Regions from separate parts of the Promicromonospora sp. NPDC057488 genome, predicted to be linked through region 1. Evidence: riboswitches for the same ligand, from Rfam matches in the RefSeq annotation. Region 1 holds a riboswitch; each other region holds the start of a gene.
The links. Region 1 has a riboswitch for thiamine pyrophosphate ahead of thiM (hydroxyethylthiazole kinase). Riboswitches for the same ligand answer to the same signal wherever they lie in the genome.
Positions count from the first base shown of each region.

Region 2: it holds a riboswitch for thiamine pyrophosphate, as region 1 does, so the genes downstream of both, ACFU5G_RS13900 (YkoF family thiamine/hydroxymethylpyrimidine-binding protein) here and thiM (hydroxyethylthiazole kinase) in region 1, are expected to answer to the same signal.
Region 3: it holds a riboswitch for thiamine pyrophosphate, as region 1 does, so the genes downstream of both, ACFU5G_RS07525 (thiamine ABC transporter substrate binding subunit) here and thiM (hydroxyethylthiazole kinase) in region 1, are expected to answer to the same signal.
Region 4: it holds a riboswitch for thiamine pyrophosphate, as region 1 does, so the genes downstream of both, ACFU5G_RS26635 (TenA family protein) here and thiM (hydroxyethylthiazole kinase) in region 1, are expected to answer to the same signal.

Region 1 is NZ_JBHVEG010000041.1:6,959-10,515, reverse strand. It holds gene ACFU5G_RS11040 (aldo/keto reductase) at 1-302, opposite strand, end outside; gene ACFU5G_RS11035 (TetR/AcrR family transcriptional regulator) at 427-1,011, shown strand; gene ACFU5G_RS11030 (GNAT family N-acetyltransferase) at 1,008-1,604, shown strand; TPP riboswitch at 1,659-1,756, shown strand; gene thiM (hydroxyethylthiazole kinase) at 1,746-2,582, shown strand; gene thiE (thiamine phosphate synthase) at 2,579-3,313, shown strand; gene thiD (bifunctional hydroxymethylpyrimidine kinase/phosphomethylpyrimidine kinase) at 3,403-3,557, shown strand, end outside.
Region 2 is NZ_JBHVEG010000057.1:27,929-31,485, forward strand. It holds gene ACFU5G_RS13885 (class I SAM-dependent methyltransferase) at 44-748, shown strand; gene ACFU5G_RS13890 (flavoprotein) at 745-1,332, shown strand; gene ACFU5G_RS13895 (hypothetical protein) at 1,316-1,768, opposite strand; TPP riboswitch at 1,826-1,934, shown strand; gene ACFU5G_RS13900 (YkoF family thiamine/hydroxymethylpyrimidine-binding protein) at 1,993-2,664, shown strand; gene ACFU5G_RS13905 (ECF transporter S component) at 2,661-3,287, shown strand; gene ACFU5G_RS13910 (ABC transporter ATP-binding protein) at 3,277-3,557, shown strand, end outside.
Region 3 is NZ_JBHVEG010000024.1:46,216-49,772, reverse strand. It holds gene ACFU5G_RS07550 (sulfite exporter TauE/SafE family protein) at 1-471, shown strand, start outside; gene ACFU5G_RS07545 (molybdenum cofactor biosynthesis protein B) at 468-980, shown strand; gene ACFU5G_RS07540 (MoaD/ThiS family protein) at 983-1,222, opposite strand; gene moaC (cyclic pyranopterin monophosphate synthase MoaC) at 1,219-1,689, opposite strand; gene ACFU5G_RS07530 (DUF4235 domain-containing protein) at 1,710-1,991, opposite strand; TPP riboswitch at 2,029-2,134, shown strand; gene ACFU5G_RS07525 (thiamine ABC transporter substrate binding subunit) at 2,130-3,209, shown strand; gene ACFU5G_RS07520 (ABC transporter permease) at 3,206-3,557, shown strand, end outside.
Region 4 is NZ_JBHVEG010000209.1:1,685-5,241, reverse strand. It holds gene ACFU5G_RS26645 (glycoside hydrolase family 15 protein) at 1-491, shown strand, start outside; gene ACFU5G_RS26640 (LLM class F420-dependent oxidoreductase) at 437-1,216, opposite strand; TPP riboswitch at 1,263-1,355, shown strand; gene ACFU5G_RS26635 (TenA family protein) at 1,347-2,108, shown strand; gene ACFU5G_RS26630 (SRPBCC family protein) at 2,164-2,595, shown strand; gene ACFU5G_RS26625 (methyltransferase domain-containing protein) at 2,633-3,391, opposite strand.

The sequences.
Region 1 (3,557 bases):
GCGATGATCCAGCGCCGGGAGTTGCCCCGGTGGTTGGGGTCGTCGCTCATGGGCAGATGCACCTTGGTGGCCAGGACGACGTCGTCGCGCCGCCCCTTGAGCGCCTTGCCCACGATCTCCTCGGACTCGCCCCGCGAGTACGCGTCGGCCGTGTCGATGAAGTTGATGCCCGCGTCGAGGGCCTTGTGGATGATCTTGACCGACTCGTCGTGGTCGGGGTTGCCGATCGCACCGAACATCATCGCGCCGAGCGCGTAGGGGCTGACCTTGATGCCGGTCCGGCCGAGGCTGCGGTACTGCATGGGGCCCTCCTGGGGTCGAGAGGTCTGGTGAGCGCACCGGCGATGCCGTAGCCTGGAACTAAGCGGAACGCTCTTCCAGAACTATATGGAAAGACGTTCCGGTTAGCAACGGATCGGGAGAGAAGTGACCCAGCACACAGAGCAGCGGCCGCTGCGCCGCGACGCGCAGCGCAACATCGACGCGCTGCTCGACGCCGCCAAGCAGGTCTTCGGCACGTCCGGCGTGGACGCGCCCGCGAAGGAGATCGCCGACCTCGCGGGCGTCGGCGTCGGCACGCTCTACCGGCACTTCCCCAAGCGGTCCGACCTGGTCAAGGCCGTGTTCCAGGCCGAGGTCGACGCCACCGCCGACGCCGCCCCCGCCCTCGCCGCCGAGCACGATCCGGTCGTCGCGCTGGAGAAGTGGCTCCACCGCTACACCGAGTTCCTCGCGACCAAGCGCGGGCTCGCCTCAGCGCTGCACTCCGGCGACCCAACGTTCGACGCGCTGCCCGCCTACTTCATCGGCCGGCTCGGCCCCGCCGTCGGCTCCCTGCTCGACGCCGCCGCCGCGGCCGGCGCCATCCGCGCCGTCGCCAGCCCGAAGGACCTGCTCTACGCCGTCTCCAAGCTGTCCCTGCCGATGAGCGACGAGGAACCCGACCACGGCCGGCGCATGCTCGACCTGCTCGTCGACGGGCTGCGGTACGGATCGGGCGGGCGCCCGTGACGGCAGCCGGCTTCAGCAGCAGCGAGGACGCCCGGGACTACGGCCGCGGCCTGCTGGTCGGCCGCGCCGTCCGGCTGCGCCCCCTGGCCGAGGACGACCTGCCGCACCTGGACCGGTGGTGGCGGGAGACCGAGTGGCAGCCGCTGCAGCAGCCCACCGTCCGGCCCCGGCCGGTCGGGACCGCCGCAGACCTGTTCCGTGCGTGGAGCGCCAACACCGACCCCGGCGCCGTCGGCCTGAGCGTCGAGACCCTCGAGGACCCGCACCTCGTCGGGCACGTGACCGTCTACGGGGCAAGCCTGCCGCAGCGCACCGGCACCCTCGGCATCATCCTCGGGCCCGAGCACACCGGGCACGGCTACGGGCCGGACGCCGTCCGTGTCCTGCTCCGCCACGCCTTCCAGGAGATGAACCTGCACCGCGTCGAGCTGAGCGTCTGGGCCTTCAACACCGACGCGCGGCGCGCCTACGAGCGGTGCGGCTTCGTCGTGGAGGGCCGACGGCGGGAGGCCGTGTTCCACGCCGGCCGGTACCACGACGACGTCGTCATGGGCATCCTCGCGAGCGAGTGGAGCGCGACCGGGCCGAGCTAGCACCCCACCCACCGAGACGGTTCCGTGCGGACGCCGTGCGCGACTAGGGTGGGCCCACTTGGCGCGGGGCGCCGGGCACCTGCCCGGCTGAGATGCACCCGTGGAACCTGATCTAGGTAGTGCTAGCGAAGGGAACGCCTCATGGGCTCCGTCCTGCCCGACGCCGTCGCGTCGGTCGTCACCGCGGTGCGCGACACCGCCCCCCTGGTGCACTGCGTGACCAACGTCGTGGTCACCAACTTCACCGCGAACGTGCTGCTCGCCGCCGGCGCGGCACCGGCCATGGTCGCCGACCCCGAGGAGGCGCCGGTCATGGCCGGCGTCGCCGGCGGGCTGCTGATCAACCTCGGCACCGTCGAGGGCGGCCAGGCCGACGGCATGCGCGCCGCCGTCGACGGCGCCACCGCCGCCGGCGTGCCCTGGGTGCTCGACCCCGTGGCCATCGGCGCGCTGCCGCTGCGCACCCGGCTCGCCGCCGAGCTGTTCGCCCGCGGCCCCGCCGTCGTCCGCGGCAACGCGTCCGAGATCCAGGCGCTCGCGGGCGGGGCCGGCGGCCGCGGTGTCGACTCCCTGGACACGCCCGACGGCGTGCGGGACGTCGCGCTCGGCCTGGCGCGGTCCTCCGGCGCCGTGATCGCCGTGAGCGGCGCGTCCGACCTGATCACCGACGGTGAGCGGGTCGTGCGCGTCCAGGCGGGCAGGGCGCTCATGACACGCGTGACCGGGGTCGGGTGCTCGCTCGGCGCGCTGGTCGCGGCGTGCGCCGCCGTCACCGAGGACCGGCTGCTCGCCGCGGCGGCCGCGACGGCCTGGCTCTGCGTCGCCGCGGACCGCACGACGTCGGCCACGCCCGGCAGCTTCGCCGTCGAGCTGGTGGACCGCGTGTTCGACGTGGACGCCGAGGCGGTCGGGTTCGGCGCGGGGCTGGTGAACGAGTCCTTCCCGGCCGCGGGCGCGGCCGCGCGGGTCGGCGCGTGAGCGCCCGGATCCGCCTCGACCCGTCCGTCTACCTCGTCACCGACACCCAGCAGTGCGGCGGCCCCGCCGGGGTCGTCGCCACGGTGGGTGCGGCGGTCGACGGCGGCGTCACCGCCGTCCAGCTCCGCGACCCGGGGGCGAGCACGCGCGAGCTCGTGGACCTCGGCCACGCCCTGGTCGCGCTGCTCCGGCCCCTCGGGGTGCCGCTGATCGTCGACGACCGGGTCGACGTCGCGCTCGCGGTCGACGCCGACGGCGCCCACGTGGGCCAGCACGACCTGGACCCCCTCTCCGCGCGCAGGCTCCTGGGCCCGGACCGGCACCTCGGGCTGAGCGTGAGCACGCCGGAGGAGGCGCGGGCGGTCGCGGACCTGCCGGCCGGCACGGTGGACCTGCTGGGCGTCGGGCCCGTGCGGCCCACCCTGACCAAGGCCGACGCCCGTACGGCGATCGGCTTCGCCCGGCTCGGCGTCGTCACGGCCGCCTCGCCGCTCCCCTGCGTGGCGATCGGCGGGCTGCGGGCCGCCGACGTCGCCGCGCTGCACGGGGCGGGGGCGGCCGGGAGCGCCGTGGTGTCCGCCGTCTGCGGCCGGCCAGACCCGGCCGCCGCGGCACGGGAGATCGCCCGGGCGTGGGCCGCGGTTCGCGGCGGCCCGGACCCGGGCGGCGAACCGACGACCGGACGCGTGCCGACCGGCCGGCCCGGCGTGACGGCGGGACCCGCCGCATGACCGCGCCGCACGCCGCGCCGTCCGCGGCAGCACGCACCCGCCTCGCAGCCGACGTCGGACCGCGCACCCGGCCGCCTGGGCACCCCGTCGTGGCGCTGACGATCGCCGGGTCGGACCCGTCCGGCGGCGCCGGGATCCAGGCCGACCTGAAGACCTTCGCGGCGCTCGGCGGCTACGGCTGCGCGGTGCTCACGGGGCTGACGGCGCAGTCGACGACCGGGGTGACGCGGGTGCACCCGGTACC
Region 2 (3,557 bases), on a different contig from region 1:
AGCCTCCCCGGAAATCGGACAAACCGCGCACACGAGGGGACTCATGAAGCCGGACCACTACGACAGCTTCGCGGACAACTACCACGCCGAGAACACGTCGAGCCTGCTCAACAACTACTACAACCACCCGGCCCTCGTCCGGCTCGCGGGTGACGTGAGCGGGCGGCACGTCCTGGACGCCGGGTGCGGCACGGGTCCCGTGACGGAGGCGCTGCGCTCGCGGGGCGCCGTCATGACCGGGATCGACGGCAGCCCCGCGATGCTCGAGCTCGCCCGGCGCAGGCTGGGCGACGACGTCCCGCTGCACGTCGGTGACCTCGCCCAGCCGTTGCCGTTCGCGGACGACGCGTTCGACGACGTCGTCGCCTCGCTCGTGCTGCACTACTTCCGGGACTGGAGCGGGCCCCTCGGTGAGTTCCGGCGGGTGCTGAAGCCCGGCGGCCGGGTCATCCTCTCGGTCAACCACCCCACCGTCCGGGTGGTCACCAACCCCGAGGACAACTACTTCGCCACCCTGCAGCACTCGGAGGTGCACGAGTTCGACGGCGAGCCGGCGACCCTGACGTACTGGCACCGGCCCCTGCACGCGATGGTCGACGCGTTCACCGCCGCGGGGTTCGGCATCTCCGTGCTGGCCGAGCCCGAACCGGCGCCCGACACCCCGCCCGAGCTGCTCCCGCCTCGGATCGTCAGCGGTGAGCGGTCGGCGTTCCTGTGCTTCATCTACTTCGTCCTCGAGGCGCGTTGAGCGAGGCCGACGGCCTGGCCCCGGGCCCCACGACCCTGGGTGTGCTGTACGTCGTGGTGACCGGTGCGGGGGCGACCCGGCAGGTGCCGTCCCTGCTCCTGCCGCCCGCCACCGAGCGGGGCTGGGACGTGCGCGTCCTGGCCACGGAGCAGGCGGTGCGTGCCTTCCCCGAGGCGATGGCGCGGATCGAGGAGGTCACGGGGCGTCCGGTGCGGACGGACTTCCACACCACGGTCGGGTACTCGCTGCCTGACCCGGACGCCGTGATCGTGGCCCCGGCGACGTACAACACGCTCACGAAGTGGGCGCTGGGCATCGCCGACACCTACGTGCTGACCCGCCTGGCGGAGCAGGTCGGACGCCGCGTACCGATCGTCGCCGCGCCCTACGTCCACACCAGGTTCGCCGCGCACCCGGCCTACGCGGGCAGCCTCGCGACGCTCGAGGAGTGGGGCGTGCGCCTCGTAATCGGCCCGAGCGAGTCGCACGAACCGGGTGCCGCCGTGCCGGACGACTTCCCGTGGGCGGAGATCCTGGACACGGTGACGTCGGCCCGCGCAGGAGCGGTCACGCCTCGACCGTGACCTCCACGGCGACGTCGTCGGCGTCGAACCGCACGGCCGGCCAGTAGCCGTCCAGGAAGTGCGCCCCGCACGAGTCGTCCAGGTGCAGCACGACGTCGCCGTCGGCGAGCACCTCCACCGTCTGCAGCACGAGGTCGTGCGCCGCCTCGGCGAGCTCGTCCGGCGTCGGCTCCTCGGCGCTGAACTCCTTGACGACGGCGTCCGTCGCGCGCCGCTGCCAGCCCGCGCGGTCCGCGAAGAACGCCGCGACACGCGGCAGCAGGGCGGACGCCGCGGCGGCGTCGGTCGCCCGGACCATGAGCTCGGGCTCGCCGTCAGCGGCGCCGGCGTCGGCCGAGTACCAGTCGTGGACCAGGGTCTCGCCGCTGGTCAGCGTGGTCGTGGCACGGGCGAGCTCGCCCCAGGGGGACGGGACGGTCGCGGCGTCGTCGGGCATGCGCCGATGCTAGCGAGCGGACGCGTGGGGGCGGCGTCCGGCCGTGCTGTTACGGTGAGCGCAGTGCACGGGAGTCCGGTATGCCGGGCTGAGAGGGAGTACTCGAACTCCGACCGTAGAACCTGATCCGGATCATGCCGGCGCAGGAAGCGACTCAGGACGTGGGGCCGTAGGGCGCCCGTCCTCCTGTGCCGACGGATATCCGACGGACAGGGAGCACCCCGATGGCAGACCTTGCCACCAGTACCGATGCCACCAGCACCGACGAGACGGCCGGGCTGCGCGGCGACCCGATGCGCTTCGGCGTCGGCGCACGGATCACCGCGGCGGTCATGTCGGACGACTACGTCGACGTGATCCTGGGCGCGCTGCGCGAGGCCGACACGACCGGCCTCGTGGTCGAGACGGGCGACGTGAGCACCTACGTGGGCGGCTCCGAGGCCGACCTGCTGCGCTACGTCACCGACCTGACGGTCGGGATCGCGGCGTCCGGCAAGCACGCCGCGATCACCGTGCACCTGTCCAGGGGCTGCCCGGGCGAGGTGGTCTGCGAGCTGCCCGGCGGCGCGGGGCCGCGCGTCACCGAGGTGCCGGAGGGCCGCGACACGGGCCGGTTCGTCACGGCCGAGTGGGCCCTGTACCCCCTGGCCGACGACGTCCGCGCGGACGTCACGCCGGACCACATGCGCGACATCTACGCCGCGATCGAGCTGGCCAAGGAGAACGGCACGTTCCACGGCTCGCAGCACTTCGTCACGCGCCTGGAGGGAGACGCCGGCCGCGTGCTCGCCAGCGCGTTCGCCGGGTGGGTCCTCGCGGGCCGCACGGTCCAGCACGTGACCAGCCACCTCACCCTCTCGGTGAACAGCCCGAGCCACGCGGGCGGCACCCGATGAGCGAGACGACGGAACGCCGGCGCGCGCGGCTGCCGCTGCGCGACATCGTGCTCATGGTGATGCTCGGCGTCGTCTTCGGGTTCCTGTACTGGGCGCTCGTGCAGGCGTGGAACGGGCTCGCCGTGGCCATGGGACCGGCCGGCGACCTGGCCCAGCACGTGCTGCTGGGCGGCTGGCTCCTGGTGGCGCCGATCGCGGTCGCGATCATCCGCAAGCCCTTCGTCGGCATCATCGCCGAGGTGATCGCGTCGGTGGTCGAGGTGGTCTTCCTGGGCTCCCCGGTCGGGCCGCTGCTGCTGGTGGCCGCGGCGATCCAGGGCGCGGGCAGCGAGCTGCCGTTCGCGCTCACGCGCTACCGGAAGTTCGGGTGGGGCGTGTACGCGCTCTCGGGCGTGCTCGGCGCGGGCCTGGTGTTCGTGTGGTCCGCGTTCCGGTTCGGCTGGTACGGGCAGGACATCCTGGCGCTGCGCCTGGGCCTCCAGCTCGTCTCCGGACTGGTGCTGGGCGGGCTGCTCGCCAAGGTGATCGTCGACCGGCTGCACGGCACGGGCGTGCTGGACGAGTTCGCGATCGGCCGCGCGGCGGCCGCCGGGCGCGGACCCGTGGTGCGGCGTGAGCGCTGACGTGACCTCCACCGCCGTCGTCGAGACCAGCGGCCTGGAGGCCGTGTACGGCACCGGCGACGGCGTGGGGCCCGTCGACCTGCGGATCGCCGCCGGGCAGAGCGTGCTCGTGCTCGGCCCGTCGGGCTCGGGCAAGTCCACGCTGCTTCGGATGCTGCACGGCGCGGTGCCGTACGCCGTGCACGCCCAGGTGGACGGCGCCGTGACCGTGGCGGGCCGGCCGGTCGCCGGCACGGGGATCGCGGGGCTCGCCGACGTCGTCGGCGTCGT
Region 3 (3,557 bases), on a different contig from region 1:
GGCGGCGGCTGGGGCCCGGTCGGCACGCCCGCCATCCTCGCGAGCGGCCGCCTGGAACCGCGCAAGGTGATCGGCTCGATCGACACCAGCGAGTTCCTCGTGGCCGTCGCCGCCAGCGTCGGCTTCTTCGTCGGCCTGTCCGGCGAGGGCATCAACTTCACCTGGGTGCTCGCCCTGCTCATCGGCGGCCTGATCGCGGCGCCGATCGCGGCCTGGCTGGTGCGCCTCGTGCCGCCGCGCATCCTGGGCTCGCTCGTGGGCGGCGTCATCGTGCTCACCAACTCGCGCACGCTGCTCAACAGCGACTGGATCGCGGCCTCCGACGCCGTGAAGATCCCGGTCTACGTGGTGATCTGGCTGGGCTGGGCCGCCGCCGTCGCCTGGTCCGTGCGGGCGCACCGCAAGGCCGAGGCCCTCAAGCCCGCGCCCGAGCAGGCGCAGGAGCCGGAGGCCGATAGCGTGTCGGCATGACGTCCGACCAGGTCGCGGTGATCACCGTCTCCGACCGATGCGCACGCGGCGAGGCCGAGGACCGTTCCGGCCCCGCCGCGGTGCGCGTCCTGCGGGAGGCGGGGTTCACCGACCTGGTCACCCATCTCGTGCCCGACGGCGTCGAGCCGGTCCGCGACGTGCTGCGGACCGCGCTCGACGCCGGCGCGCGTCTGGTGCTCACCACCGGCGGCACGGGCATCACGCCCCGGGACCTGACGCCCGAGGGCACGCGCGAGGTGCTGGACTACGAGGTCCCGGGCGTCGCGGACGCCGTCCGGCAGCGGGGGGTCGCCGCGGGGGTCCCCACCGCCGTGCTGTCGCGCGGGCTGGTGGGCGTGGCCCGCGGGTCCGCCGGCACGCGCGCGCTCGTGGTGAACCTGCCCGGGTCGTCCGGGGGCGTGCGGGACGGCCTCGACGTGGTGCTCGCCCTGTGGCCGCACGTCCGGTCGCAGCTCGAGGGCGGCGACCACCCCGCCCCGGCGGCGTAGCGTCAGCCGCCCGCGAAGGGCGGGAGCACGTCGACCGTGACGCCGTCCGGCACCGGGGCGTCGTCCGCCGTGGTGCGGGCGCCCGCGACCAGCAGCGCGCACCGCGGGAGCACCGTGGTCAGGCCCGGGTGGGCGGCGGTGAGGGCGCCGCGCAGGGCGGCGACCGACGTCGGGCCGTCGAGCTGTTCGGTGGCGCGCCCGGCGGCCTCGCGGGCGCCGGCGAAGTAGCGGACCGTGATCACTCGGCACGCACCCAGTCGCCCGACTTGCCGCCGGTCTTGCGCTCCAGCCGCACGTCCGCGAGCGAGACCGACTTGTCCAGGCCCTTGACCATGTCGATCACGGCCAGGCCCGCCACGGACACCGCCGTCAGGGCTTCCATCTCGACGCCCGTGCGGTCGGCGGTGCGCACGGTCGCGGTGACCACGACGCCGTCGTCGGTGACCTCCAGGTCGACCGCCGCGCCGTGCACGCCGATCACGTGGGCCAGCGGCAGCAGCTCGGGCGTCCGCTTGGCGGCGGCGATGCCCGCGATCCGGGCCACGGCCAGCACGTCGCCCTTGGGCACGGCGTTGTCGCGCAGCGCCTGGACCACGGCAGGGGTGCAGCGGACCAGACCGGAGGCGGTGGCCGAGCGGACGGTCGGCTGCTTGGCGGTGACGTCGACCATGCGGGCCTGGCCGCGGTCGTCAAGGTGCGTGAAGCTCACGGCACCAGGGTGTCACGTCCTCACACGGCGGAGCGGCGGGCGGCGATCCGCACGGCCGCACGGTGCGCGCCCTTGGCGGCGATCCGCTTGGCGAAGACCGCTGTACCCGCGGCGACAGCGGCGAACACGGTCGCCTGGAGCAGGTCCAGCTCCGGGTCGTCGGGCTTGTTGGGCGCGTCGTTACCCGTCACGCCCTTCCAGATCATGCTGACCGCCTTCTGCGCGACCCAGCCGGCCGCGATCGTCAGGGCGAGAGTGCCGACCTTCTCGCCGAGTGTCTGTTCCGTCTCAATCTGGGCCATCTCCACACCGTAGCCCCCGGCAGCCGACTAGGCTGCATGGAAACGACAGGGGAGCGCCCCCACGGCGCTGAGAGTGCGGAAAGCCGCAGACCCTTGAACCTGATCCGGTTGACACCGGCGGAGGAAGTCGGAGGCACGATGTTGCGTCTTTCCGGTGCCCACAGGGGCACCATCACCACCGGCACGATCGCGGGCACGCTGTCGGCGGCGCTGCTGCTCGCGGGCTGCTCGGGCACGGGTTCCGGCGACGACGCGTCCGGTCCGGGCGACGACGCCCCGACCGTCACGCTCGTGACCCACGACTCCTGGGCGCTCGACGAGAAGCTGATCGACCAGTACGAGCAGGAGACCGGCACCACCGTGGAGGTCAGCGCAGCCGGCGACGCCGGCACGCTGGTCAACCAGCTCGTGCTGACCAAGGACGCGCCGCTCGGCGACGCCGTCTTCGGCATCGACAACACCTTCGCCTCCCGCGCCCTGGACGCCGGGGTGGTCGAGGAGTACACGCCCGCCGACCTGCCCGAGGGCGCCGAGCAGCTCGGCGGGGCGCTCACGCCCGTCGACCAGGGCGACGTGTGCGTGAACGCCGACGAGGCGTGGTTCGAGAAGTCCGGCCTCGAGGTCCCGAAGACCCTGGAGGACCTCGCGGACCCGCAGTACGAGGACCTGCTCGTGGTGACCAACCCGGCGACGTCGTCCCCGGGGCTCGCGTTCCTGCTGGCGACCGTCGGGGCGTTCGGCGAGGACGGGTTCGAGGACTACTGGACGTCCCTGGTGGACAACGGCGTCAAGGTCGCCGACTCCTGGGAGGACGCCTACTACGTGGACTTCTCGGGTGCGGGCGAGGGCGGCGAGCGTCCGCTCGCGCTGTCGTACGCGACGTCGCCGGCCTTCACGGTGAGCGAGGACGGTTCGGAGTCGACCACCAGCGCGCTGCTGGAGACCTGTTTCCGGCAGGTCGAGTACGCGGGCGTGCTCGCGGGCTCGGACAACGTGGAGGGCGCTCGGGCGCTGGTGGACTTCCTGCTCACCCACGACGTCCAGGCCGCCCTGCCGGAGTCGATGTACATGTACCCGGCCGACTCCGCCGTGGAGCTCCCCGACGACTGGCAGAAGTTCGCGCCGCAGGCCGAGGCCCCGTTCGAGGTGGACCCGGCCCAGGTGAGCGAGCACCGCGACGAGTGGATCGAACGGTGGACCGAGACAGTCGTGGGCTGACGCCGACGAACCGGCCCGGGCGCCGGCCGCGCCTCGCACCGTTCCTGTGGGGAGCGGCCGTCGTCGTCCCCCTCGCCTTCCTCGCGATCTTCTTCGCGTGGCCGGTGGTCGCGCTCGTCGTGCGGGGCTTCGTGCCCGACGGCGTGCTCGACCTCACCGGCTTCGCCGAGGTGCTGTCCCGGCCGCGCACCTGGCGGCTCGTGGGGCTCACGCTCACCCAGGCGGTGCTCGGCACGGCGTTCTCGGTGATGCTCGGGCTGCCGCTCGCCTACCTCCTGTACCGGCGGGCGTTCCCCGGCCGCACGCTGGCGCGCGGGCTGGTGACGGTGCCGTTCGTGCTCCCGGCCG
Region 4 (3,557 bases), on a different contig from region 1:
GGTTCCTGCCCTGGGACGACCCCCGCGTGGTCGGCACGGTCGACGCCGTGCAGCGCGAGCTCGGCCAGGACGGGCTCCTGCGGCGGTACCACAACGAGTCCGACGACCAGGTGGACGGCCTGCCGGGATCCGAGGCGACGTTCCTGGTGTGCAACTTCTGGCTCGTCGACGCGCTGCACGGCGTCGGCCGCGTCGAGGAGGCCGTCGCCCTGTTCGAACGGCTGCTCACGCTGCGCAACGACCTGGGGCTGCTCAGCGAGGAGTACGACGTGCGCACGGGCCGCCACCTCGGCAACACGCCCCAGGCGTTCAGCCACCTGGGCCTCGTCAACAGCGCGCTGCGGCTCGGCCAGGGCCTCGCCGAGCGCGTGGCCGGTCCGGAGGTCGACGGCGAGCGCGCCGCCGCCCCCGGAACCAAGGCCGTCCCGGCCGAATCTCAGCCGCGGGAGTCGCGCCAGGCGATCCAGCGCTCCGCGGTCGACAGGTCGTAGTCCGGCCCCGTCACCCCCACGGTGAACAGCGTGGCCCCGGCCGCCACCAGGGCCTCGCCCGTCTCCTCGGGCGAACCCTGCGCCTGCACCGAACGCTCCACCAGCTTCGCGGTGTCCCGGCCGACGGCGGCGCCGTGCTCGTCCAGGATCGCCGACTTGCTGGTCAGGGTCGGCACGTCGCCGAACGCGTGCCAGATGTCGGCGTGCTCGGCCACGATCCGCAGCGTCTTGCGCACCCCGCCACCGCCGATCAGGACCGGGATCTCGCGGGTGGGCGCCGGGTTGCCGGCCGCCAGCCGGGCCTTGATGCGCGGCAGGGCGTCGGCCAGGCTCGCGATCCGGGAACCCGCCGTGCCGAACTCGTAGCCGAACTGGTCGTAGTCCTTCTCGAACCAGCCGGCACCGAGGCCCAGGATCAGCCGCCCGCCCGAGATGTGGTCGACCGTGCGCGCCATGTCCGCCAGCAGGTCGGGGTTGCGGTAGCCGATGCCCGAGACCAGCGCGCCGATCTCCACGCGCTCGGTCTGCTCGGCCCACGCACCGAGCATGGTCCAGCACTCGAAGTGCTTGCCGTCGGGGTCGCCGCTGAGCGGGAAGAAGTGGTCCCAATTAAAGATGATGTCGACGCCGGCGTCCTCGGCGCGGAGCACCGCGTCACGAAGCTGCGAGTACTCGGCGTGCTGGGGCTGGAGCTGGACTCCGATGCGGATGGAGCGGTCTGTCATGGCGGCAGCCTACGACCAGCACGACCCAGGTCCGGTAGCCTCGGCGGCACGTGACACGGGGTGCCCTGCCAGGGCTGAGACCACACCCGTCGAACCTGATCCAGATCATGCTGGCGAAGGGATGTCCATCGTGACCTCTGTCGTACCCGTCTCCACGGCGACACCTGTGGAGACTCGCACCGCGCCCGACGACGGCGCCGTCCGCCCCTTCACCGAGGAGGCCTGGGACCGCATCGCGGGCTGGCGCGACGCCGTCGACCGCATGCCGTTCCTCCAGGCGCTCGCGGACGGCTCGCTGCCCACCGAGGCGTTCGCGTTCTACCTCGCCCAGGACGCCGCCTACCTGCGCGAGTACTCGCGTGTCCTGGCGCGGGCCGCCCAGCTCGCGCCCGACCCGGCCGCGCAGGGTTTCCTCGCCCGGTCGTCGGTGTCGGCGCTGGAGGTCGAGACGGCGCTGCACCGCGACTGGCTGGGCGCCCACGCCGGGCTCGCCGCGGGTGACGTCGCCGCCGTCGAGGCCTCGCCCGTGACCGCGGCCTACACCGGTCACCTGCACGCCGTGGCGTCGGGCAGCTACGCGGAGACCATCGCGGCGCTGCTGCCCTGCTACTGGCTATACGCCCACGTGGGCAGTGTGCTCGCGGACCTGGCCGGACGCCGCCCCGGCGGGCTGGCCGGCCACCCCTACGCGGCGTGGATCGGCACCTACGGTGACGAGGGCTTCCAGGCCGCGACCCGGCAGGCTCGCGCCCTGGCCGACGACGCCGCCCGCTGGGTCTCCCCGGACCAGCGGGAACGCATGCTGGGCGCCTTCGAGATCTCGTCGGTGCACGAGTACCTCTTCTTCGAGCAGGGCCTGACCCGGCCCGCCTGGCCGACGCCGCCCCTGTAGGCCGAGACTAGGGGGTGACGCCGCCGACGGCGCCGACCCGAGGACAGGAGCACCGATGCCGAATTACAGCACCTCCGCCGAGATCGACGCGACGCCCGAGGAGGTCTGGGCGGTCCTGTCCGACGTCGAGCACATGCCCGACTGGACGCCGTCCATGCGGTCGGTCGAGATCATCGACGGGCCCAACCCGCCCGACGTCGGCACCCAGGTGCGGATCGAGCAGCCCGAGCTGCCGCTCGCGGTCTGGCTGATGGACGAGTGGGACCCGCCGCGGCACTTCGCGTGGATCACGGAGGCGCCGGGCGTGACCACGCAGGCGGAGCACCTGATCGAGCCGCTGCCCGGCGGCCGGTCCAAGGTGACGCTCGCGATCACGCAGACCGGCTCGCTGGCCTGGCTGGTCGGCGGCATGGTGCGCAAGCGCACCCGGGAGTACGTCGACGCCGAGCTGGCCGGGCTCGAGGCCCGGGTCACCCAGCAGGGCTGACGCCGGGCCCGGCGCCGGCGCCCGGCGTCGTCCCGAATCAGGCTCGCGTGGCCACCACGAACACCCGGCGGAACGCCAGGGGCGTGCCGTGCGCGTGCTCGGGGTACGCCGCGCGCAGGGCCGCGCCGAAGTCCTCCTCGAACCGGGCACGCAGGGCCGGGTCCTTCGCCTCCAGCGCCTGGAGCGTGGGCTGGGCTCCGGTCGCCGAGATCCAGCGCAGCACCGGGTCCGGGCCGTGCAGCACGTGCGTGTACGTGGTCTCCCACGCGTCCACCGACCAGCCCGGCCGGGCCAGGATCTCCAGGTACTCGCCCGGGTCGGCGGTGGCCCGCCGCTCCACCGGTCCGACGACGTCGGCGTACGGCGCGCGTGCCGCGACCTCGCGCAGCAGCACGTGGCTGGGCGCGTCGTGGTTGCCCGGCACCTGGAAGGCGAACGTCTGGGTGGCCCGGTCGGCGAGGGTCGTCAGGAGCTCGCGGTGGCCCGGGACCCACTGGAGCGCCGCGTTGCTGATCACCAGGTCGGCCGTGTGCTCGTCGGTGCTGAGGTCGGCCAGCACGTATTCGGTGCCCGGGTCCGCCTCGCGGGCGCGCTCGATCATGGCGGGGGAGACGTCCACGCCGGTGACGTGCGCCTCGGGCCAGCGGGCGCGGAGCACCAGGGTGAGGTGACCCGGGCCGCAGCCCAGGTCGACGATCGTGGCCGGCGACCCGGGCACGCGGGCGACCAGCTCCGTGAACGGCCGGGACCGCTCGTCCGTGTACTGCAGGTATGCGCCGGGGTTCCAGTCGGCCATCACAACTCCTCGCCGTCGAGTATCTTGATGTCAAGATACATCACGCGCGGAGCAGCCCAGCGATTGTGCCCGGCGTGCACGGCATGTGCGGCAGCCCAGCGATCGTGCCCGGAACGGTGGCAGGTCCGGGCGCAATCGCTGGGCTGCGGCGCTCGCCGGCGGTGGC